DNA from 4 places in the Cobetia sp. BMC6 genome. Region 3 is predicted to be linked to each of the others. Evidence: predicted binding sites of a transcription regulator. Region 3 holds the regulator's gene; each other region holds the start of a gene.
What was found. Region 3 encodes FNR, which switches genes on or off when oxygen is low (the NO sensors DNR and NnrR bind a similar motif). Its sites were predicted from a motif close to TTGATNTANATCAA; they were not measured.
Positions count from the first base shown of each region.

Region 1: the regulator FNR is predicted to act here: its motif matches at 1,916-1,929, upstream of MKZ40_RS04085 (cytochrome ubiquinol oxidase subunit I).
Region 2: the regulator FNR is predicted to act here: its motif matches at 2,397-2,410, upstream of clpB (ATP-dependent chaperone ClpB).
Region 4: the regulator FNR is predicted to act here: its motif matches at 1,885-1,898, upstream of MKZ40_RS06795 (OmpW family outer membrane protein).

Region 1 covers NZ_JAKUMF010000001.1:947,574-951,094, reverse strand. Annotated here, with positions in the region: gene MKZ40_RS04090 (PLP-dependent aminotransferase family protein) at 174-1,595, shown strand; gene MKZ40_RS04085 (cytochrome ubiquinol oxidase subunit I) at 2,143-3,521, shown strand, end outside.
Region 2 covers NZ_JAKUMF010000010.1:7,306-10,826, forward strand. Annotated here, with positions in the region: gene clpB (ATP-dependent chaperone ClpB) at 1-2,253, opposite strand, end outside; gene pgeF (peptidoglycan editing factor PgeF) at 2,561-3,337, opposite strand; gene rluD (23S rRNA pseudouridine(1911/1915/1917) synthase RluD) at 3,377-3,521, opposite strand, start outside.
Region 3 covers NZ_JAKUMF010000005.1:127,609-131,129, reverse strand. Annotated here, with positions in the region: gene MKZ40_RS11465 (cbb3-type cytochrome c oxidase subunit II) at 1-299, shown strand, start outside; gene MKZ40_RS11460 (hypothetical protein) at 323-592, shown strand; gene fnr (fumarate/nitrate reduction transcriptional regulator Fnr) at 961-1,710, shown strand; gene MKZ40_RS11450 (fatty acid cis/trans isomerase) at 1,924-3,521, opposite strand, start outside.
Region 4 covers NZ_JAKUMF010000002.1:598,346-601,866, forward strand. Annotated here, with positions in the region: gene MKZ40_RS06790 (DMT family transporter) at 1-841, shown strand, start outside; gene MKZ40_RS06795 (OmpW family outer membrane protein) at 1,022-1,633, opposite strand; gene MKZ40_RS06800 (OmpW family outer membrane protein) at 2,119-2,712, opposite strand; gene MKZ40_RS06805 (lipopolysaccharide kinase InaA family protein) at 3,073-3,521, opposite strand, start outside.

The DNA of each region.
Region 1 (3,521 bases), on a different contig from region 3:
CTCATGGACCGAAGCAAACCTCTATGCAAAGGGGCTTGCTCCGATAGCCAGAGAAGTGAGCGAACACCATGAGAATTAAGGTATCAGTCGCGATGCCACCTGAGACTCTCTGGTATAGCGCCGTCCCCCACTTCGGTATCCTTGCCCTTCCACAGCCCACCAGGATAGCTCCCATGAAGCGTTATGAACGCTTTGCTGCCGAGATCTCAAACCTGATTCGTACCGGCATTCTCGCCCCAGGTGAGCGCGTGCCGTCAGTGCGTCAGGCCAGCAAGGCGCATGGCATCAGTCCCTCTACCGTCTTCCAAGCGTATTACCTGCTGGAGAATCAGGGATTGATCAGTGCGCGGCCGCGCTCGGGATATTTCGTGCGTGACAATGCCTCGCGGATACTCGATGAGCCGCATGTCGCCCTGCAGCAGCAAGCTCCTTCCGATGTCGCCGTCAGTGAACTGGTGTTCTCGGTGCTGGGCTCACTGCGCGACAACGATACCGTCCCCTTCGGCTCTGCCTTCCCGAGCCCGGAGCTCTTTCCCCTCGCGCGGCTTGCGACCAGCATGACGCGCGGGCTGCGCCAGCTGTCATCGCATGCCGTGATCTCCGACATGACCACAGGCCATCCTGACCTGTGCCGACAGATCGCTCAGCGCTACATGGTCAATGGCATGCAGCTGCCGACAGAGGAGTTGGTGATCACCAATGGTGCCATGGAGGCGCTCAATCTTGGCCTGCAATGTGTCACCCAGCCCGGGGACCTTGTCGCCATCGAGGCGCCGGCCTTCTATGCCACGCTTCAGGTGCTTGAGCGGCTCAAGCTGCGCGCGGTGGAAATTCCGGTACACCCGCGCGAAGGGATTGATCTCGAGGTACTCGAGAATCGTCTGGAGACGCTGCCCATCAAGGCCTGCTGGTTCATGAGTCATCTGCATAATCCGCTGGGGGCCAGCCTGAGCGATGCACGCAAGGCCGAACTGTATGCGCTGCTCTGCCGTCATCAGCTACCGATGCTGGAGGATGATGTCTACGCGGAACTGTATTTCGATCAACGTGCCGAGGTGTCGCCCCCGCAACCCGTCAAGGCGCTGGATGTCGAAGGTCTGGTGATGCATTGCGGGTCGTTCTCCAAGTGCCTGGCACCGGGCTATCGGGTGGGCTGGATATCCGCGGGGCGGCATACCCGGGAGATTTCGCGCCTCAAGCTGATGACGACCATCTCGCCATCGCTGCCCGCCCAAGTGGCCCTGGCCGACTACCTTCAGCATGGCGGCTACGACCGCCACCTGCGCAAGCTACGTCTGGCGCTCGAGACCCAGCAGACAGCCATGCTGGCAGCCATTGATCGCTACTTCCCCGAAGACACTCGCGTGACCCACCCCCACGGGGGTTATTTCCTGTGGTGCGAGCTTCCCGAGCACATCGACTCGCTGGCCCTGTTCCAGCAGGCGTTGGCCCACGGCATCAGCCTAGCGCCGGGGCCTATCTTCTCGGCCACCCAGGGCTTCAAGCATTGCATTCGCTTGAGCTACGGCCACCCATGGGATGCGGCGTCAGAGCGCGCCATGCAGACATTGGGTGAATTGCTCAAGGCAGCCTGAAACGCGGACCGCTCAGGCTGCATGCGAGGTGCGAGGAGTGCCTCGAGTATATCCGCGCATGAGTGCGCGCAAATGCCGCAGCCCTTGTGGCCGCCTTGCCACACAGTCTTCACTCGTCATCCGCGGGGGCGAAAACAGCCTTTTGCGGCACATGTCACTCGCGCGCCAGCCGCTTGCCACACCTGGATATCGCACCTTGTTGCGCACCCTGGCTGCATGCCTTGATGCCGCACGCGTGCCCTAGCAGGGTGCGCAAGAGCCCGCCATGGCGGGGCCTGCCGCCAAGGGCGATGTGGCACGCGCCTGACCCCGTCATAGTGCTGACGTGAATCAGAGTGCGCCCTCCTGCCCGACTCGCCTTGCTGGATTCTCGCCAGACCACCTGGCTGGCTCACGGGCATTTAACGACTGACCAAGATTCAGCTCGCAACTGATATGGTTTTTTCTCGCACAACTGAGCCTGTTATGGCTTCCGGTGGCTCCCTAGAGTAGCGGCGAAGATTCAGGCAGGGCCGTCCCCCTTGCCGCCTACTCAGGAGACATTGCCATGTTCGGCACCGAGGCCATCGACCTGGCCAGGATACAGTTCGCCTTCACCATCTCGTTTCACATCATCTTCCCGGCCATCACCATTGGCCTCGCCAGCTATCTGGCGGTGCTGGAAGGCATGTGGTTGAAGACGGGCACACAGGTCTACCGCAACCTCTATCATTTCTGGTCGAAGATTTTCGCGGTCAACTTCGCGATGGGTGTGGTGTCAGGACTGGTCATGGCCTACCAGTTCGGCACGCATTGGAGCGGCTTCTCGGCCTTTGCCGGCAGCGTGACCGGGCCACTGCTGACCTATGAAGTGCTGACCGCCTTCTTTCTCGAAGCCGGCTTCCTTGGCGTGATGCTGTTTGGCTGGAATCGCGTCGGCCGCGGCCTGCACTTCTTCTCGACCTGCATGGTGGCGCTCGGCACCCTGGTCTCGATGTTCTGGATCCTGTCGTCCAACAGCTGGATGCAGACCCCTCAGGGGCATGAGGTCATCGATGGCATCGTCGTGCCGGTCGACTGGCTCGCGATCGTCTTCAATCCCTCCTTCCCCTATCGCCTGGCCCACATGGCACTGGCCTCCTTCCTGAGCACCTCGCTGTTCGTCGCTGCCTCCGCCGCCTGGTTGCTGCTCAAGAAACGCGACACCCCGGAAGTGCGCAAGATGCTCGTCATGGCGGTGCTGATGTTGATGGTGACCGCCCCGCTCCAGGCCTTCGTCGGCGACATGCATGGCCTGAATACGCTCAAGCATCAACCGGCCAAGATCGCGGCCATCGAAGGCCATTGGGACAACAGCCATGGGGAACCGACGCCGTTGATCCTGTTCGGTGTGCCCGACATGCAGCGCGAAGAGACGCGCTTCGCACTCGAGATTCCGGCTCTCGGAAGCCTGCTGTTGATGCATGACATCGACAAGCAGGTACCGGCGCTCAAGGACTTCCCCGCTGCGGACCGCCCCAATTCGACCGTCGTGTTCTGGAGCTTCCGCCTGATGGTCGGCCTGGGCCTTGCGATGATTCTGCTCGGCCTCTCGGGTGTCTATCTGGCCCGCAAGGGCAGGCTCTTCACCTCGCGGCGCTGGCTGAGGCTGGCCGTCGCCATGGGGCCGGCCGGTCTGATCGCGATACTCGCGGGCTGGTTCACCACCGAAGTCGGCCGCCAGCCGTGGGTGATCTACGGCTTGATGAGAACGGAAGATGCCGTCTCTGCCCACAGCGCCATTCACCTCAGCATCAGCATGACGGCCTTTGTCACGGTCTACTTCATCGTCTTCGGCACGGGGATCAACTACATCTTCAAGCTGATCAAGAAAGGGCCTGCGGGTGATGACAGCCACGCCCCCAGCGGCGGCCCCGGCAAGCCACGCACACCTTCCCGCCCACTGTC
Region 2 (3,521 bases), on a different contig from region 3:
GGCACGCTCGTCGGCACTTTCCGTACTGCCATCGTCTTCCGCCAGCTCGCCATTGAGGCCGCTCATGCGCTGGATCATTTCCGAGCCCAGGTTGGAGGTCATCACGATCACGGTGTTGCGGAAATCGACGGTACGCCCCTGGCCATCGGTCAGACGGCCATCTTCCAGCACCTGCAGCAGGATGTTGAAGACATCCGGGTGTGCCTTCTCGACCTCGTCGAGCAGCAGCACGGAGTATGGCTTGCGGCGCACGGCCTCGGTCAGATAGCCGCCCTCTTCATACCCGACATAGCCGGGAGGCGCGCCGATCAAACGAGCCACGGAGTGCTTCTCCATGAACTCGGACATGTCGATGCGCACCATCGCCTCTTCGGTGTCGAACAGGAAGCTGGCCAGTGACTTGCAGAGCTCCGTCTTGCCGACGCCGGTCGGGCCAAGGAACAGGAAAGAGCCGTTGGGACGATTCGGATCCGACAGCCCCGCGCGTGAGCGACGCACCGCATTGGACACCGCGATCACCGCCTCGTCCTGACCGATCACCTTCTCGTGCAGCGCCTCTTCCATGCGCAGCAGCTTGTCACGCTCGCCTTCGAGCATCTTGGCGACCGGGATGCCGGTCCAGCGCGAGACGACCTCAGCAATCTCTTCCTCAGTGACATTGGAGCGCAGCAGCACGTGAGCAGAGGTATCCGCCTCGCCTTCGCCGGCTTCGCTGATCTGCTTCTCGAGCCCCGGGATCACGCCGTATTGCAGTTCCGACATACGGCTGAGGTCGCCGGCACGACGCGCCTGCTCCAGATCGATACGCGCCTGTTCCAGCTCCGCCTTGAACTGGGCCGCGCCCTGGATGCTGGACTTCTCGGCCTTCCAGACTTCATCGAGGTCGGCGTATTCACGCTCCAGCTCCGAGATCTGGTCCTCAAGCGCGCCGAGGCGCTTGAGCGCCGCCTCGTCGGTCTCCTTCTTGAGCGCTTCCCGCTCCATCTTGAGCTGGATCAGGCGGCGATCGAGACGGTCCATCTCCTCCGGCTTGGAATCCAGCTCCATGCGGATGCGTGACGCGGCTTCATCGATCAGATCGATCGCCTTGTCCGGCAGCTGGCGGTCCGTGATGTAACGCGAGGACAGGCGTGCAGCGGCGATGATGGCGCTGTCGGTGATGTCGACCCCGTGGTGTACCTCGTAGCGCTCCTTCAGGCCACGCAGGATGGCGATGGTGTCTTCCTCGCTGGGCTGGTCGACCTGCACCTTCTGGAAGCGGCGCTCGAGTGCGGCATCCTTCTCGATGTACTGGCGATACTCGTCAAGCGTGGTGGCACCGACACAGTGCAGCTCGCCGCGCGCCAGCGCCGGCTTGAGCATGTTGCCGGCGTCCATCGCGCCTTCGGCCTTGCCCGCGCCGACCATGGTGTGCAGCTCGTCGATGAACAGGATGACCTGGCCTTCTTCCTGCGCCAGCTCCTTCAGCACCGACTTGAGGCGCTCCTCGAATTCGCCGCGGAACTTGGCCCCCGCCAGCAACGAGCCCATGTCGAGAGACAGCACGCGCTTGTTCTTGAGACCTTCCGGCACCTCGCCATTGACGATACGGCTGGCCAGCCCCTCGACGATGGCGGTCTTGCCGACACCAGGTTCACCGATCAATACCGGGTTGTTCTTGGTGCGGCGCTGCAGCACCTGGATCGTGCGACGAATTTCCTCGTCACGCCCGATCACCGGATCGAGCTTGCCATCCCGTGCGCGTTCGGTGAGATCCAGGGTGTACTTGTTGAGCGCTTCGCGATTGTTCTCGGCATCGGCATCGCCCACGGCTTCGCCACCGCGCAGTGCATCGATGGCGGAGGTCAGGGCGGGCTTCTTGATGCCCGAGGAGGTGAACAGCTTGCCGAGATCACCGCCCAGCTCCAGCGCGGCCAACAGCGCGAGCTCGGAGGCGATGTATTGATCGCCGCGCTTCTGCGCTTCGCGATCGGCCAGATTCAGAAGCTTGCCGAGGGCCTGCGAGGGCGCGACATTGCCGTCGAACTGGGACACGGTCGGCAGGTCATCCAGCTGGCGCTTGAGACCACTCATCAGACTGGTGGCATCGCCGCCCGCCTTGTTGACCAGTGCCTTGAGACCGCCATCGCGGTCTTCAAGCAGGGCCAGCAGCAGATGCTGCGGGTGAATTTCATTGTGGCCTCGCCCGACGGCGAGCGACTGGGCATCCGCCAGAGCGTTCTGCAGCTTGCTGGTCAGTTTGTCGATGCGCATGGTGCTGTCTCCTGAGAGTCATGGCGGTACTCCTTTTCTCAGGAGCTTCGCCTGTAACTTTTCGTATCTGACTCTCAAGATGGGGACTGGCGCACGGCTTTCAAGGCAGGATTCGCCGCACTGCAGCATGTTGTGCCATTTGCCTGATCCAGGTCAGTTTCCCGCCCCGCCGGCCATCACCTTTGCCACACACAGAAACGCCCCGCCAACCTGGGACATCAGGTCAACGGGGCGTTTGTGGGTACTGAATGTCGAGCTTGTGGAATGCGCAGACCAGGCCCCTGGACAGTGATTTCTGCTCGGCGCCTCAGCGCAGCCAGATCACCGTGGCGAGGCGCCCGGTCACGCCATCATCACGCCGGTGGGAGTAGAAACGCGACTCCGAGGCGGTGCAGAAGTGGCCACCACTGACATGACCGACTCCGGCACGCTCGAGACGCAGACGTGCCAGCTTGTAGAGGTCGCACATGTAGTGACCAAGCCGGTAGGGACTGGCCTCGAAGGCATCATCGGCCTCAGGCAGGTCCGCGATGAAGGCATCATGCACCTCGGGGCCGACCTCGAACTGCGCATTGGAGATCGCCGGCCCCAGCCAGGCCATCAGCTCGCCGGGGTCATCGCCGAGACGCTCGATGGTAGCTTCCAGCACGCCTGCGACCAGCCCGCGCCAACCCGCATGTGCCACGCCGACACGCGTGCCCTGCCGATCACAGAACAGCACCGGCAGGCAGTCCGCCGTCATCACCACACAGGCCTGCCCGGTGCCGGTACTGATGCAGGCATCCGCCCGTGGCGGCGCATCCGGCCGGCCCTCGGCATGGCAGACATCGAAGGCATCCACCACCTGAGTGCCGTGCACCTGATCCAGCCACGCCAGCGGACGGCCGTCATCGACCTCCGCCGCGAGAAGCTCACGCACCTGCGCCACCATCGCCGGGTCATCCCCCACATGCAGCGCCGGATTGAAGCCGGCATACGGCCCCTGGCTGGGGCCGCTCTCACGCGTGGTCACGAAGGCCTGCACCGGGCTCGGCGCGGGCCAGTCCGGCAGTATCAGGGTCGGGCGTAGACTCTCGTCGTGCATAACCTCTCCTTGTGCGGCGTGTCGCGCGAGCCTGCCGCCTCAGCGAGCGATGTCTTCCTTGAGATAGTCGATCAGCACCAGCATGTCACCCGGCATCTCGGCGCGGAATTCGACTTCCTTGCCCGTGATCGGGTGGATGAAGGCGAGACGGCGGGCATGCAGTGCCTGACGCGGGAACTGGCGC
Region 3 (3,521 bases):
ATTTGAGCCAGCTGCCTGCGCAGCATGACGATGCCTGGCAGCGCCTGCATCTGCATGACCCGCGCAGTCAGGTGCCGGGTTCGGCGATGCCTGCCTACCCGTGGCTGTTCGAGCGGGCGTTGAGCGGCGAAGGTATCGCGGCACGCATGCGAGCCCTGCAAGGCCTGGGCGTACCCTACGCGGAAGACGAGATTCTCGCCGCCCCCAATGACGTGCGTGGCACTGCCGAAATCACGGCTCTGCTCGCCTACCTGCAGCAGGCCGCCCCTGCGAGCGACACCGCCAGCCGTAGCCCATGACAGCCCCCCTCAGGAGACACGACATGAATCTGCTGGAGACAACTGGCCTCCCCCTGTTCTGGAATCTCTGGGTGCTGGCCCTCACGCTGGGCAGCCTGGTGTTGTTCGCCATGCTGGCGCTGGGCAGTCTTTCGCGCGCTGACAGCGACGAGCGCGAAGGCGATGGCCCCATGCAGGAACATCGCATCAACGGCATACGTCAGCCTGACACACCAGCGCCACGTGCCTGGGGCATTCTGGCACTGGCGACGCTGGCCGCCGCGCTGATCCTGCTGCTCGGCGCAGCTGGCTGAGCCCAGATGGCCAGCGACGGATGACCAGCGACTGATGCCTGAGTGCTGGTCACTGCATACTGACTCGCGCCTTCGGCTGAGGCAGGTCGTCGCGGTATGGTCACGCGGGGTCAACCAGGCCTAAAGTTCACACACCTTGCAACGCCCATGGGTTGGGCAGGATAATGAATTAACAAAATCTAATATTATGGCGTCACGGAATGCGCTGCCTCGGCCGATGAGCGCTCAGACTCTGTCCGCTCGATACACTGCGGCTCAGCAGTGCAGCGGCGGGCGACAAGGCCCCGCCCCACCGTTCGTTGCGCCCGAAAGACCCCTCCCGCTGCCCTACCCCAGGGGTAGCGGTGACATTCCTCAGGAGAGTCACCATGACGGCCAATGCACAGGCATCACACCGCTTGCGCGCCCATGAAGCCCGCTGCCAGACATGTTCGCTGAGTTCACTGTGCCTGCCACTGGCACTGAACATGGAAGATATCGACCAGTTTGACGCCATCATCCGCCGTCGCGCGCCACTCAGAAAAGGGGAAGTCCTCTTCACCCAGGGCGATGCCTTCGATTGCGTCTTCACGGTGCGCTCCGGAAGCCTCAAGCAGATCACCAATGAAAACAGCGGTACGGAGCAGCTGACCGGCTTCTACCTGCCCAGCGAGCTGGCCGGACTCGATGCCATCGACAGCAATTGCTATCCCGGCACCGCGGTGGCGCTGGAGACCACCACCGTCTGCGAGATTCCCTTCGACCGACTCAATGCGCTCTCGGAGCAGATGCCTGAGCTGAGAACCCAGCTGTTCAAGAGCCTGAGCAAGGAATTGCACGAAGATCGCCGCATGATGATGCTGCTGTCACGCAAGACAGCCGATGAGCGGCTGGCGAGCTTCCTGGTCAACCTGTCACAGCGCTTCCGTCGCCGAGGCTATTCGCCATACAGCTTCCGCCTCTCGATGGCACGCGCCGATATCGGCAACTATCTGGGACTGGCCGTCGAAACCATCAGCCGCATCCTGACCCGCTTCCAGACCCAGGGGCTGGTCGACATTCGTGCCCGCGAGGTGCATATCCTGCATCTGGATGGCCTGATCGAGCTGGCCGAGGGCGAGTGTCAGGGCGGTCGCTGATGACGCCTGCTGACAGCACATCACGCGGTGCGACACTGCGCTGATCTACCGCAGGACGCCATGTCGGTCCCACACAAGGCAGAAGCCCGCCACGCAATGGGCGTGGCGGGCTTCTGCTTTCTGACAGGCCAGTCGTCAGTCATCGAAACAGTTCGACAACCCAGACAGCCCTGACGACAGAGCGTGTCTCGGCCGCTCAAGCCCCGCTGGCAATCAGCGGTTCTCGAGGCGGTTATAGTCCAGCAGGCCCGCTTCGACAGGGCGATCAGCATAGTTGACGCGCAGCACGCTGTCGGAGAACTGCCAGAAGCGCGGATCAGTCCGGCGCACTCCGATATCGGCCTGCAGGGCGCGGTAGTCCTCTTCGGTCTCGAGTGCCGCCACCCGCTCTGCCAGCCCCGTCAGAGTGTCAGGCGTCAATCGCCAGAAGGCATTCGGGTAATCGCCCGCCACGCCCCGCAAGACATCGAGAGTGTCTTCCTCAGGACGGCGGTTTTCCTCCTCATCGAACAGACTGGTGATGTTGGCGTGGGCGGAATTGCGCAGCACGCTGTAAAGGCGTGGCGAGTCATCAGTGCCATCCTCCAGCGCGACGATCGTCACCTCCGGCATCAGGCTGGCCGAGACTCCCTGCACCGCAGCGAGGGCCTGCAGCTCATGTCGCACATGCTCATCCTCGACATTGCTCAGACTGCGCTCATGCCCGAGTTCCGGCGCGAGGCGCTCCTGCATGCGCCGCATCAGGCCAAGGCGGGCCTGGTCCGGCGACGAGAGCTCCTGCGGTGTCCAGACAATGTCACTGGGCGCATCGAACTGCGGCGGTTTCTTGAACAGCAGCCCCCCAAGCCCCGGGCTCACGTCGCGATACCAGCTATCATGCACCGCCTGGCGCTCGCCCGCCGGCAACAGCACCAACAGGTTGTTCTCGCCCTCCATGCGCAGGAAGTCCATGTACAGGCGAGTGACCAGCTGATGCCCGAGATTGCCGTAGACATCGAAGCCGGCGACCAGCAGGTAGTGGATACGCTCCAGCATCGGGTAATCGATGATCCAGCCCGTCTTGGGTACGCCACCGACCAGCCCCTTCATTACCGCCGCATTGTCGAAGTGACGATAGATGGTCAGGGCCGCGTTGGGGTTGCGCCCCTGCCCGGGGCCGTCGGCCCAGCCGCTGCCGTCCCACATCACTCGCGTATCCAGGCGCAGGTCACCATCGCGATAGGCCTGGGACATCAGACGCTGTTTGGCCTTGAGATAGGCGGTCTGCTTGCTCTCGAACTTGACCCAGGAGCTGATAGGCAACGCGTTGCTGCTTTGCTCGGCGGGCAAACTGAGGTTCTTTCCTTCCTCGGCCAGGGTGCGCTCCACTTCCGGGTGACTGAACATCTTCGGATCAGTGAAACCGACCCAGAAGTGATCATTGATCACATCCACCGCGACCTGCCCGCGACAGACCGGCCCCTTGATGAAGCCCATGATGGTGTTCTGCGACTCATCCAGCATGAAGCGATAGCGTGACTCGGCCGGAATGGCCTCGAAGGTCAGGAAAGGATTCGAGGCCGTCTTGAGGTCGTAATCCGGCAGGTCATTCACGGGGTAATCCGGCGTCAGGAACAGCGCCTGCCAACGTTTGAAGCGAGCATCATTGAGTGCATAGGGCAGATGATTCTTGGCCAGGATCGTCGCGCGCTCCTGCCACAGACGGTAATAGACCCGCGGCCGCCCGGCGTCATCGTGGGGCATGCTCGCGCGTTCATCGCCGGTATAGGAGGCGTAGGGTGGGTCGTAGGGACGGCGCGTGGAGATGCGCT
Region 4 (3,521 bases), on a different contig from region 3:
TCAGTGGGGCCGGCGCAATGACCGTCTGGCGCAGATGGGCATCGGCATGCTGTTGCACGGCGCCTATCTGGGCGGCGTGTTCGCGGCGGTCAAGGCGGGGCTGCCGGCGGGTCTGACGGCGCTGCTGGTCAGCCTGCATCCACTGGTGACGGCGGCGTTGTCGCTGCCGTTGTTCGGCGTGCGTCTCGGAGCCAGGCAGTGGGCGGGGCTTGGCTGTGGCGCCATCGGCGTCAGTCTGGTGCTGGGGGCAGGGCTGGCCAGGGACGGCGCGGGCACCCTGGAGTGGCCGCTGATCGGGCTCGTCTGGTGCCTGGTGGCACTGATCGGCGTGTCCAGCTCGACACTGTGGCAGAAGCGGGTCTCCGGGCGCATGGGGTTGGTCGAGGGGCTGATGTTCCAGTATCTCGGTGCGGGCGCGGTGTTCGTCGTCGCCGCGACCAGTGTCGGCAGCTTTGCCTTTGACCCCACGCCGCGTCTGCTGCTGACCATGGCCTGGCTGGTGATCGCCATCTCGGTCGGTGCCATCTGGCTGCTGATGCTGATGCTGGAGCGTGGCGAGGCCCATCAGGTCGCGCGCACCTTCTTCCTGGTGCCGCCGTGTGCCGCGCTGATGGCATGGTGGCTGTTCGATGAGCAGTGGACCGCGCTGATGGTGGCGGGCGCCGCACTGGTGGTGCTGGGGCTGGTACTGGACCGCCCGCGTCCGGGCAAGGTGAGCAAGGCGCCGGCGGAGGACGTCACGCCGCCTTCGCCTTCAACTCCCTCAACGACCTCAACCTCAACAGTTTCAGCAACTTCCAATGCTTCGGCAACGAACAGTGGGCAAGCCGCCCCGCGCTGAGGCGTGCCGAGCGCACAACTCACAACGCACAGTACACCAGGTGCAACGCACAACGCACAACGCACAACGCACAACGCACAACGCACAACGCACAACGCACAACGCCCCGCCGGCCCGAGATGGGCTGGCGGGGCGTTGTCGTCTCTGGCCCGTCAGAAGCGCTAGCCAGGAAGTGGCTGATCAGAAGCGATAGCTGATCCCGGCCATGGTCACGATGGGATCGATCTCGACCTTGTCGTTGACGCTGCCCGCCACGGTGACATCGGAATCGATATCCAGATACCAGGCGGCGACGTTGGCCGCCCAGTGCTCGTTGATCACCAGATCGACGCCGATCTGTGCGGCCGCGCCCCAGCTGTCATCCATCTCGAGCTTGGTGCCATCGTCGAGGGTTTCATCGGAGAAGTGGGTGTAATTGACGCCCGCGCCGATGTACGGCTGGATGCGCGATTCACGCCCGCCAAGCGGGTAGTACTGCAGTGTCAGGGTCGGCGGCAGGTGGTCGACGGAACCGGCTTTCTGGCCATTGAGCGAGATATCGTGGTCGAAATCCTGCGCCGCCAGCAGCTCGATACCGAAGGTGTCGGTGAAGCGATAGCCGAGAGTGAAGGCAAAGGCGCTGTCATCATCGACATCCACGTCGGCACCGATGGCATCGATGCGACCGTTGTCACTCTTCGGCGAGACCTTGGCGACACCTGCACGCGTCCAGAACTGCCCGGCGCCGTAGTTGAGAGAGCTGGGAGAGTTGAGAGAGCTATGAGAGCTGGCATTCAGCGAGTCGGCGGCCATGGCCGGTGTGGCACAGAGAGTCGCGAGGCCGGTGAGGCCTGCCAGTGCCAGAAGCTGCCACGGGCGTGCTGCAGAGCGCGGGCTACGTGAAGTCAGGTGCGCGGGGAGGGAGGCTGAGCGAGTGACGACGTCGGGCATGATGGCTCCTGAAGGATGGCGGGAAACAATGCCTTCATTCTAGGTAGCCGAATTTCGAGAAATTTGATCTGGGGCAAGAGTTTACGGACGTTCTTGCCTGGGCAGGAGCCTGGTTGATCCAGGTCAATTTCTGCGCGGCGCCGCTCAAGATTGGCCATGTAGCCGTTGATTGCCCACAACGAAAACGCCGCAGACCCTGAGGTCTGCGGCGTTCGTGTGTGATGCCCATCCGGCGCCTGGACGGCTCGATGTTGCCGAGGTCCATTGCTGGCGCTTTAGGGAATGATGCGGCACCACACGGCTTGCCGAGTACTCGCTGGAGGCATGTTCACGCCTCGTGCAAGGACTTAGAAGCGGTAGGTGACACCGGCACCGACAGTGACCGGATCCAGCTCGGTGTCGTTCACGTCCTGACCGGCGATCTTGGTATCGGCCTTGACGTCAGCATAACGGGCGTAGCCATTGACGGCCCAGGCTTCGGTGATCTTGAGGTCCACACCCAGCTCGGCAGCGGCGCCGTAGCTGTCGTCGATGTCCATGCTCTGGCCACCGGCAGACTCACCGGAGAAGTGGGTGTAGTTCAGGCCGACACCAGCGTACGGCTGGACGCGGGCTTCAGTACCGCCCAGCGGGTAGTACTGCAGCATCAGGTTGATCGGCATCTCATCGAAACCACCGGCGCTGTTTTCCCAGTCAGTGCTGAATTCTTCAGTGGACTGCAGGGCGATGGCCAGGTTGTCGTGGAACATGTAGCCCACGGAACCGGCGAAGCCAGATTCGTCCTTGGCGATCAGACCGTTGCCGTTGTTGCTCTTGCCGTCGACCTTGGCAACGCCACCGCGCAGGAAGGTATCACCCTTGCCATATGCCATGGCGGATTGTGCGCCCATTGCCATGGTGCCGGCGATAACAGTAGCGGTCAGGATCTTGATAGCTTTCATGTGTAGTTCTCCTTGAAGCTTGGCTTCGTGAGCTGCCTGTCAGCAGTGCCTCGCTACCCTACGGCGTGGGCCGTGTGCTCTGCGTGGCTGCGTCGATCAGGGGACGCTGCAAACTATAAAAAACAGCGTTCTGTTTGGCAAGTATTTTTTAGAACGATGTTTGAAAACTTGTTAGGCGTCCTGTTAGCAGATGTTACCGATTATTTCAGGGAAGTTTAATGTCTCACGAGTGAGACTTGAGATGACGCATTTGAGCGACATTCCCATTCATCCTCGCGCAAGGTGACCAAGACCTTGGTCGCATGCCGTGCGCAAGGTTAGTGATCACTACGTCAAGGATCTTTGCCGGCCTCTTAAGGCTCAGCGACGCTTGCGTGCGGCGCGTGTTTCCAGCTGTTCCAGCCACTGACTGACCTCGGCGCTCTGCGCATCCGCATCGCGATAGACGGCAAGAAATTGTCGCCATTCATCATGCTGCCAGCCCTTCAGGCGGCGCCACAGCACGTAGAGATCGCGCAGGCACTCGTGGCGGCGCAGCACGAAGCGGCGCGTCTTCTCGAGATCGATGATGACGGCGTCCATCTGCCAGGTGCTGTCCGGCGACTCACTCGGCGGGCGGCTCAGGAAGATGTGCTTGGGGAACAGACAGCCATGCATCAGGCCAGCCTGATGGATCTCGCGAACCAGGCGAGCGCTGGCGGTGATGACCTGAGAGCGCATGCCGGTATCGAGTTCCGCCCAGCGTTGATGCCAGTGATCCAGATCATCGCGCCCGGCGAGATCGAAGGTGATCAGGATGGCGCGCCATT